3 regions of the Enterobacter sichuanensis genome follow, and region 2 is predicted to be linked to each of the others. Evidence: predicted binding sites of a transcription regulator. Region 2 holds the regulator's gene; each other region holds the start of a gene.
The links. The regulator PurR, encoded in region 2, represses purine synthesis genes. The targets are predictions, from matches to a motif close to CANGCAAACGTTTGCNTG.
Positions count from the first base shown of each region.

Region 1: the regulator PurR is predicted to act here: its motif matches at 1,597-1,614, upstream of C1N69_RS04775 (nucleoside-specific channel-forming protein Tsx).
Region 3: the regulator PurR is predicted to act here: its motif matches at 1,449-1,466, upstream of purL (phosphoribosylformylglycinamidine synthase).

Region 1 covers NZ_CP027986.1:1,036,199-1,039,475, forward strand. Annotated here, with positions in the region: gene C1N69_RS04770 (helix-turn-helix transcriptional regulator) at 1-463, shown strand, start outside; gene C1N69_RS04775 (nucleoside-specific channel-forming protein Tsx) at 574-1,458, opposite strand; gene C1N69_RS04780 (SadB/YajI family lipoprotein) at 1,727-2,266, opposite strand; gene nrdR (transcriptional regulator NrdR) at 2,419-2,868, shown strand; gene ribD (bifunctional diaminohydroxyphosphoribosylaminopyrimidine deaminase/5-amino-6-(5-phosphoribosylamino)uracil reductase RibD) at 2,873-3,277, shown strand, end outside.
Region 2 covers NZ_CP027986.1:2,007,539-2,010,815, forward strand. Annotated here, with positions in the region: gene punC (purine nucleoside transporter PunC) at 1-179, opposite strand, end outside; gene punR (DNA-binding transcriptional activator PunR) at 295-1,206, shown strand; gene purR (HTH-type transcriptional repressor PurR) at 1,223-2,248, opposite strand; gene cydH (cytochrome bd-I oxidase subunit CydH) at 2,546-2,635, shown strand; gene C1N69_RS09645 (MFS transporter) at 2,799-3,277, shown strand, end outside.
Region 3 covers NZ_CP027986.1:3,503,916-3,507,192, reverse strand. Annotated here, with positions in the region: gene mltF (membrane-bound lytic murein transglycosylase MltF) at 1-1,284, opposite strand, end outside; gene purL (phosphoribosylformylglycinamidine synthase) at 1,552-3,277, shown strand, end outside.

The DNA of each region.
Region 1 (3,277 bases), 970 kb from region 2:
AAACAAGGAGTCTGAGGCGTTGATTGTCGCGATTCGCCTGCTCAAAACCTGGGGCGGGGAGTCGCTCTCGCGCGAGCTGGAGTCGGCTCAGGAGAAAGTGCTCGCGATCCTGCCCGAGGAGAGTCGTCGAAAGGCGGAGCAGACGCGGATCTACGCCCCGGATTTTTGCATGCAAAGCCACTCCCGCAGCGATTTTGACAGGATCCATCAGGCGATTTCCGCCCAGCGCGTGCTGGCGTTGCATTACCGTGATGAAGCCGGACAGCTCTCTAAACGTGAGGTTCAGCCGCTGGGGTTGTTCTTTTGGGGCGAGCGCTGGCTGCTGGCAGCGTGGTGCGAACGGCGCGAGGACTATCGCTGTTTTCGGCTCGACAGATGTCTCAATATTGCGCAGACGGAGAGGCGCTTTAGCGAGAGTGCGGACAGGTCGTTGGCGGATTTTTTACGGAAGGTGAAGCAGTAATAAGCCAGCCCTTGAGCTGGCTTTTTTGCCCGGCGGCGCTGCGCTTGCACGGGCCTACAGGTTTTGTAGGCCGGGTAAGGCGTAGCCGCCACCCGGCAACAATCATACGATTAGAAGTTGTAACCCACCACCAGGTAACCACCCCAACCGGTAGAACGAACGCTGAAGTCGCCGTTGCCGAAGTTCAGGCTGGCATCGTCGTTCCACTGACCACCGTTGTGCCAGTAACGTGCCACAACAGAGTAGTGCCAGTGATCGTAGTTCAGCGCCAGGATGTGGCTGGACGCGATGGAGTCGTTGGTGCGCGCTTTCTTACCGTTCAGGTCGCGGAAGTCGTTGTCGCCCAGATCTGAACCCCAGTCAAAGTTGGTGAAGCCGATATAGCTCAGGTTGCCGCCCCACAGCTGAGTAATTGGCACAAAGTATTTCACTTTGAAACGGTAGCCATCCCACTCGTTTTCGTTCGCGGCACCGTAGTTCTGCCACTGATATTTCGCGTACACGTTCAGAGACAGGCTCATTGGCAGACCGGTGTCGATGTCCGTACCCAGACCCATGTACCAGGTGCTCTGGCGACCGGACTTGTTACGGCCCATGTCGTAAATATAGTTGTTCGCGAAATACCACTCTTTGAACGGACCAAACGCCAGGCTGGTACCGGTCAGCTTATCAATAGAGAAGCGCGGTTCGATCTCCATGAACAGTGGGGAACCGTGGTTCCAGATACCTTTCGCGTCGGTGTTACCACCGAAGAAGACAGGTGCATCCATATAACCGTAGAAATCAAACCAGTCTTTCTTGGCGAACGCTTCGTATTCCAGGTAGGTATCGTTACGGATCTGTGGTCCGAAGCGGGTGTGGTAGCTGCCGACCACGTTAACGCTCTGGTGCCACCAGTCGGAGAGGTATTGTGGTTTATCGTTTTCCGCTGCGTTAACAGTGAAAGAAGAGGACAGTGCCAGCACGGCGCCAGCTGCGAGTAATGTTTTTTTCATAATCATGCCACTGATTGAAATTCCCTTCCGGGAGTGAAAAATGCGCGAATTGCGTTTCTAAATATTTCGTGTTTCTGCGGTGCCTATTATAGGAATCCCTGCTCACAAAAATATGTGTTGTTTCACATATCTCTCATACACGTAATCGATTGCGTTCACGTTTGCGTACTTTAAACGGGCGGGATTGTAGCGGCAATCATTTATGTTGCCAATCCATACGAAATGTAAATGTTAGCGGAGTGACATTGCACTCCGCGAGAAGAAGGGGTTATTGCGCGGCGGGTTGGATATCGTGAATGCGGATAAAACCTAACTGAGCCGGGGTGAGTCCGGTGAGCTGCAGCGGAATGTCAACATCGCTCGGAGCCAGCACGCTGGCGGGTGCCGTGAAAAGCTGATTTCTGACATTCACTTCCTGGTAGTTCTCCGTGGTGCCCTGGATCTGGCCCCACTCGACGGTGCCGCTGAAGGCCGGCAGCGGATCGTTGGATTCTCCCTGGATGCGTAATGTTGCGCGAGTACCATCTGCATTCGCCGCCACATTCACCAGAGACATTTTTAGCGTGCCAACCTGGCTGTTAAGTCGCGCAGGGGTATTCGCGCCCGGCAGCAGATAAACCCCGCTGCTGGATTTGGCATTCAGCGCATTTTGCTGGGTGAACTTCACCGTTTCTTTGTTCAGTTTGTCCACCGCGGTATTAAGCGTATTCACGCTCTGTTTCATCTGACGGACTTCGGTTTGCTGTGCACAGGCGCTAAGGGTGAAGAGGCTCCCCACCAGCAATATTTTCAGGTAACGTCTTGTCATTGCGTTTATTTCCTTGAAATAACGGATCGCCCTAATGGTAGCCAGCATTGTGGCGTCAGACATAGATCCTTTATCTCAAAAAGCTCTTCCTTTGTTGTCAGGCCAGATCAGGGTAAAATGAAAATCAGTTAACCAGATAACAGGGATACCGTATGCATTGCCCATTTTGCTCCGCTGTGGATACCAAAGTCATCGACTCTCGTCTTGTGGGCGAAGGATCATCCGTACGCCGTCGTCGGCAGTGTCTGGTGTGTAACGAGCGTTTCACGACCTTTGAGGTGGCAGAGCTGGTCATGCCGCGCGTGGTAAAAACTAACGACGTGCGTGAACCCTTCAACGAAGAGAAATTGCGTAGCGGGATGCTGAAGGCCCTGGAAAAACGGCCCGTCAGTGCGGATGACGTTGAAATGGCGTTAAACCACATAAAATCTTACCTTCGTGGTTTGGGCGAGCGTGAAGTGCCCAGCAAGATGATCGGTAATCTGGTGATGGAACAGCTGAAAAAGCTCGATAAGGTCGCCTATATCCGCTTCGCCTCTGTTTATCGCAGTTTCGAAGATATCAAAGAGTTTGGCGAAGAGATCGCCCGCTTACAGGATTAAGTCCATGCAGGATGAGATGTACATGGCGCGCGCCATGAAACTGGCGCAGCGTGGTCGTTTTACCACCCACCCTAACCCGAATGTCGGGTGCGTTATCGTTAACGATGGCGAGATCGTGGGGGAAGGTTTTCACTACCGCGCGGGTGAGCCCCATGCTGAGGTTCATGCCCTGCGCATGGCCGGCGAGAAGGCGCGCGGCGCCACAGCCTACGTTACGCTAGAGCCCTGCAGCCATCACGGGCGTACGCCGCCGTGCTGTGACGCGCTGATTGCCGCAGGTGTTGCACGCGTGGTCGCCTCAATGCAGGACCCGAATCCGCAGGTGGCGGGACGGGGTCTGTATCGCCTGCAGCAGGAAGGGATTGACGTCAGCCACGGCCTGATGATGCAGGACGCAGAGGCGCTTAAT
Region 2 (3,277 bases):
AGCAGCTGTGCGAAAGCAAAACCGGCGAGGAACAAACTCAGGCTGGCGCTGATGGCCGCGGCAGGGGTTTGCAAATCTTCCTGCATCGCGGCAAAAGCCGGCAGGTACATATCGGTGGCCAAAAAGCCCAGCACGCTTAAGCCGCCAAGCCAGACTAAAAAACCTTTCCTGGGTTGCATTATTTTCTTCTCCTGAAGGAGGCAGGTGTACGTTGGCGCTGAGTGTATGTAGTGCAAAGCCGCTTGTGAAACGCTAATATTTGGCGGGTGCATTCAAATTTTTTGCAGGCAGAAAATGTGGTCAGATTATTCTCTTGAAGTGGTCGATGCTGTCGCGCGTAACGGCAGCTTTAGCGGTGCGGCGCAGGAGCTGCACCGCGTCCCGTCTGCTATCAGCTACACGGTGCGTCAGCTTGAGGAATGGCTGGCGGTTCCACTGTTTGAACGGCGCCATCGCGATGTGGAATTAACGCCCGCAGGGGCGTGGTTTTTGAAGGAAGGGCGTTCTGTTATCAAAAAAATGCAGATCACCCGCGAACAGTGCCAGCAGATCGCAAACGGCTGGCGGGGTCATCTTTCCATTGCGGTGGACAATATCGTTAAGCCGGAGCGCACCCGGCAGATGATCGTGGATTTCTATCGACATTTTTCCGATGTCGAACTGCGGGTCTCACAAGAGGTATTCAACGGCGTCTGGGATGCCCTGGCGGACGGAAGGGTGGAGATGGCGATAGGGGCCACACAGGCGATCCCGGTCGGGGGGCGTTACGCCTTCCGTGATATGGGGATGCTGAGCTGGAAATGCGTGGTGGCCAGCGATCACCCCCTGGCGGCGCTGGAAGGACGGCTGAGCGACGATACGCTGCGCAACTGGCCATCGCTGGTGCTGGAGGATACCTCCCGTTCATTACCCAAGCGCATCACCTGGCTGCTGGATAACCAGCGGCGCGTGGTGGCGCCTGACTGGGAATCGTCAGCAACGTGCCTCAGTGCCGGGCTGTGCGTCGCGATGGTGCCCGCTCATTTTGCGCGCCCCAGAATCGATACCGGAGAATGGGTAGAACTGACGCTGGAGAATCCCTTCCCGGATGCGGCCTGCTGCCTCACCTGGCAACAAAATGACGTCTCGCCCGCCATGGCCTGGCTGCTGGATTATCTGGGAGACAGCGAAACGCTAAACCGGGAATGGTTACGGGAGCCAGCATAGCTGGCCCCGTACAAAATTAACGACGATAGTCGCGGAACGGACCATCCGCAACGGAACGGCGTTCGATAAGACGCGGATGAACTTCAATGGACTGCGACTCTTCGCGCTTGTTGACGATCCTGTCCAACAGCATATTGAAAGCCGTTTCACCCAGTGAATCTTTCGGCTGGTGAATGGTGGTCAGCGCGGGGGTAAAGAAGCGCGCGTTACGCACGTTGTCATACCCGATCACCGAAATATCCTGCGGTACGCGCAGACCCAGTTCATCGGCCGCGCAAAGCGCGCCCATCGCCATGATGTCACCCCCGCAGAAAACAGCGGTTGGGCGGTGCTGCTGGGAGACAATCTGCTGCATCGCGCGGTAGCCTGATTCCGGCTCAAAGTCTCCCTGTACGATCCAGTTTTCCGGTACGGTGATCAGCGCTTCTTCCATCGCTTTCATAAAACCGGCCAGACGACCCGCGCCGGTATTGCGCTCCAGAGGGCCCGGGATCACGCCAATCTCACGGTGGCCGCGCTCGATCAGGTAACGACCGGCCATATAGCCGCCTTCAAAGGCGTTATCGATGACGGAATCGGTGAAATCCGCTCGCGCTTCACCCCAGTCCATCACCACCATGGGAATATGGCGATACTCTTCCAGCATCGACAGCACGGATTCCGGGTATTCGGAACACATTACCAGCAGGCCATCCACGCGCTTTTGCGCCATCATCGACAGGTAGGCGCGCTGTTTTTCAATGCTATTCCACGCGTTGCCCAGAATCAGGGTATAGCCTTTCTGGAAGCAGTTTTTCTCTACTGCCTCGATGATCTCGGCAAAATAGGCCGCTTCACTGCTGGTGGCCAGCAAGCCAATGGACTTGGTGTGATTCACCTTGAGGCTACGCGCAACCGCACTTGGTGAGTAGTGCAGCTCTTTGATTGCCGCCCAGACGGCGTTGCGCGTCTCTTCCGCCACAAAGCGGGTTTTGTTAATTACATGTGATACGGTTGTAGTGGAAACGTTTGCGCGTTTTGCTACGTCTTTAATTGTTGCCATTAAATGTCACTCCAGACCATATCCTAAGCTCCTGAAAAACTTGAAGGTAAACGTTTGCCTTCTCTCACCCTTATCACGCAATTTTGAATTGCGGCACGCCGGGAAAACGACACGGGACGTCAGGAGGGGGTCAATGGCCGGTACGCTAATAAATTTAGCGTGGAATTTTGTCCTATCTTGATGAAAAGGGGAAGAGGTAAAGTGGTTATCAGTTTAAATCCAGGAAGATTTTTGACGTAAACTGTGCAAAAATGAGCAGGCTCACTTTTCGTGGGGGGATTAAAAGGAGAAAAATTGATGAGTGCCGATCTGAAGTTTTCGCTGTTCACCACCCTTATTGTGCTGGCGCTGATTGTTGCCGCAGGCCTGACGGCGGCGCTGCACTGATTTACGCGCAGGGAGCGCACGCTCCCTGCGGCTGTTCCAGATTGTTACATCTACGGCAAAAATCTTTTGCCATTTTGTTAACTTCTCATTTTTTGTGATTGATGTCATGCTTTGCGCTTCTTTGTTCTGTGTCACCACATGACACGGCATCCGGAGTTGACGCATGAAAATCAATTTTCCCCTGCTGGCCCTGGCGATTGGCGCTTTTGGGATTGGCACCACTGAATTCTCCCCGATGGGGTTACTGCCTGTTATCGCCCGCGGCGTGGACGTCTCGATCCCTGCGGCAGGCATGTTAATCAGCGCTTATGCCATCGGCGTGATGGTAGGCGCCCCGCTGATGACGCTGCTGCTTTCACACCGCGCGCGTCGCAATGCGCTGATTTTCCTGATGGCGATCTTTACCCTGGGCAACGTGCTTTCCGCCATTTCGCCGGACTACACCACCCTGATGCTGTCACGCATTCTGACCAGCCTTAACCACGGCGCCTTCTTTGGGCTAGGGTCAGTTGTAGCGGCAAGCGTGGTGCCAAAACATAAGCAGGCGAGCGCCGTAGCCACCATGTTTATGGGGCTCACGATTGCCAACATTGGCGGCGTTCCTGCGGCTACCTGGCTGGGTGAAGTGATTGGCTGGCGAAT
Region 3 (3,277 bases), 1.5 Mb from region 2:
TGTCAGCTTGTTATACCAGGGCTTCTGGCTCAGCAGCGGCAGGCGCTGTTTTACGTCTGACCAGCTGTCGGGGTTACCTTTGGTTTTCGCCGTCAACGTACGTGCATCCAGCATATGCGCGTAGCCCATATTGTAAGCCGCCAGCGCAAACCAGATCCGCTCTTCTTCCGGCACCGTTTCCGGTACTTTAGCCATCATATCCTGCAGGTAGCGCGCGCCGCCGCTGATGCTCTGCTCGGCATCGGTACGGTCATTCACCCCCAGGCTCAGCGCGGTATTTTTGGTTAACATCATCAAACCACGTACGCCAGTCGGAGACGTGGCCTGGGTATCCCAGTGGGATTCCTGATACGAAATAGCCGCCAGCAGTTTCCAGTCAATTTCCTGGGCGTATTTTTCGAACAGCGGCTGCAGGTCCGGCAGGACGCTGTCTACCGCGCGCAGGAAACTGCGGGTGTCAACGTAGTCAAAGTCATCACCATGGCCGAGGTACTTCTCTTCGAGACGCGCCAGGGTACCGTCTTCATTGATGGTGTTGAAGAAATCGAGCATCGCGGCAGAGAGGGTCTGGTCGTTGTCGAGCTGGGTAAACCAGGTGACAGGCTGTTCGTCGGTGACGTCCAGCGCCACGGCGATTTCAGGATGCACGCGCTGGAAAAGGCTGATCGCGACCGAATCGGCGATGGTGTACGGCACTTTCTGATCTTTAACCTGCTCCAGCAGCTCCGTCGTGCCGAGTTTCGCCTCCACCGTCCAGCTCAGGTCCGGGTATTTCTTCTCCTTGAGTTCGCGCAGATCGTCAATCACCACATGGCCTGGGGCAATCGTCAGCTGTCGATCGTTAATAGTCGCCAGCGAGCGCGGACGCTGGCTCCCGACACGATAGACAAGCTGTTGCGAAACGGAGTAGTAGGTCGGGCCCGGCTGATAGTTCTTGCTGCGCTCGCTGTTATACACCAGCCCGGCGGCGAGGATGTCGGCATCGTCGTTGTCGAGGTCATCAAACAGCTGGTTGATATTCTGACGGACGGTAATTTTAAGCTTCACGCCAAGATAATCGGCGAACTGTTGCGCCAGTTCGTAATCCAGACCAATGATTTTGCCGTTGATGTCGCTGTAAATCAGCGGAGAGTTGAGGGTACTGACGCGGAGTTCCCCCCGCTCCTGAATGGCGGCGATACGGTTTTCGGCTTTACCGAACCAGGGGATGGAAGGCCAGAGGGCCACTGCCAGCAGCAACGTCACAATGCCGATGAGCAGATAATTAATCTTTAATTTTTTCAATTAGTTAATTCTCTGCGACGCCGGTTGCCTCAGTCTGCTGTAGCCATGTTAACAATAAGGTTTGCCATTGAATGAGCGGCATTTTGCGTAAACTTGCGCCACTTGGCAACCAATTAGAGAGACAGGTCACAACTATTGTTAAAAGGCGACGTCGATTTTATTTCGACGCAAACGGTTTCGTCGGCGCTCAGGATTCTCTATAATGACGCCCGTTTTCCCCCCTTGCGCACACTGTAAGCGCCCCGGCGCTTCGAAGACGAGAGACTTATGATGGAAATTCTGCGTGGTTCGCCTGCACTGTCTGCCTTCCGTATTAACAAACTGCTGGCACGTTTTCAGGCGGCCGACCTTCCGGTAAGCAATATTTACGCTGAGTATGTCCATTTTGCTGACCTGAATGCCCCCCTGAATGCAGAGGAGCGCGTACAGCTGGAACGCCTGCTCAAGTATGGCCCAAGCCTGAGCAGCCATACGCCAACCGGCAAACTGATCCTTGCGACGCCTCGTCCGGGCACCATCTCCCCCTGGTCTTCCAAAGCCACCGACATCGCCCACAACTGTGGTCTGAGCCAGATTAACCGTCTGGAACGCGGCGTGGCGTACTATGTGGAAGCGTCAACCCTGAGCGACGCACAGTGGCAGGCGGTTGCGGCTGAACTGCACGATCGCATGATGGAGAGCGTGTTTGCCTCTCTCGATGACGCGCAGAAGCTCTTCTCCCACCATCAGCCTGCGCCGGTACAGAGCGTTGACCTGCTGGGGCAGGGCCGTCAGGCGCTGATTGACGCCAACCTGCGTCTCGGCCTGGCACTGGCAGAAGATGAAATCGACTACCTGCAGGATGCGTTTGTTAAGCTCAACCGCAACCCGAATGACATCGAACTCTACATGTTCGCGCAGGCGAACTCTGAGCACTGCCGCCATAAGATTTTCAATGCCGACTGGATTATCGACGGCGAACAGCAGCCTAAGTCGCTGTTCAAAATGATTAAAAACACCATGGAGAAAACCCCTGACCACGTGCTGTCTGCCTACAAAGACAACGCCGCGGTGATGGAAGGTTCCGAGGTGGGCCGCTTCTTCGCCGATCGCGAAGCAGGGCGCTATGACTTCCATCAGGAGCCTGCGCATATCCTGATGAAAGTGGAAACCCATAACCACCCGACGGCGATTTCCCCGTGGCCGGGAGCGGCGACCGGTTCCGGCGGTGAAATTCGTGATGAAGGGGCGACCGGTCGCGGTGCTAAACCAAAAGCGGGTCTGGTCGGTTTCTCCGTTTCCAACCTCCGTATTCCGGGCTTCGAGCAGCCGTGGGAAGAAAATTTCGGCAAGCCGGAGCGCATCGTTACCGCGCTGGATATCATGACCGACGGCCCTCTGGGCGGTGCGGCGTTTAACAACGAATTTGGTCGTCCGGCCCTGAACGGTTACTTCCGTACCTATGAAGAGAAAGTGGAGAGCCACAACGGCGAAGAGCTGCGTGGCTACCATAAACCGATCATGCTGGCGGGCGGGATCGGCAACATTCGTGCCGATCACGTGCAGAAAGGCGAGATCGTCGTTGGCGCGAAGCTGATCGTGCTCGGTGGCCCGGCGATGAACATCGGCCTGGGCGGCGGTGCGGCCTCTTCAATGACCTCCGGTCAGTCTGACGCGGATCTCGACTTTGCGTCCGTTCAGCGCGACAACCCGGAAATGGAGCGCCGCTGTCAGGAAGTGATCGACCGCTGCTGGCAGCTGGGCGACGCGAACCCGATCCTCTTTATTCATGACGTTGGCGCGGGCGGTCTCTCTAACGCCATGCCGGAGCTGGTCAGCGACGGCGGTCGCGGCGGTCGTTTCAACCTGCGCGATATCCTGAGCGACGAGCCGGGGATGAGCCCGCTGGAAATCTGGTGTAACGAATCTCAGGAACGTTATGTTCTGGCGGTTGCCGCAGATCAGCTGCCACTGTTTGACGAGCTGTGCCGCCGCGAGCGTGCGCCGTATGCCG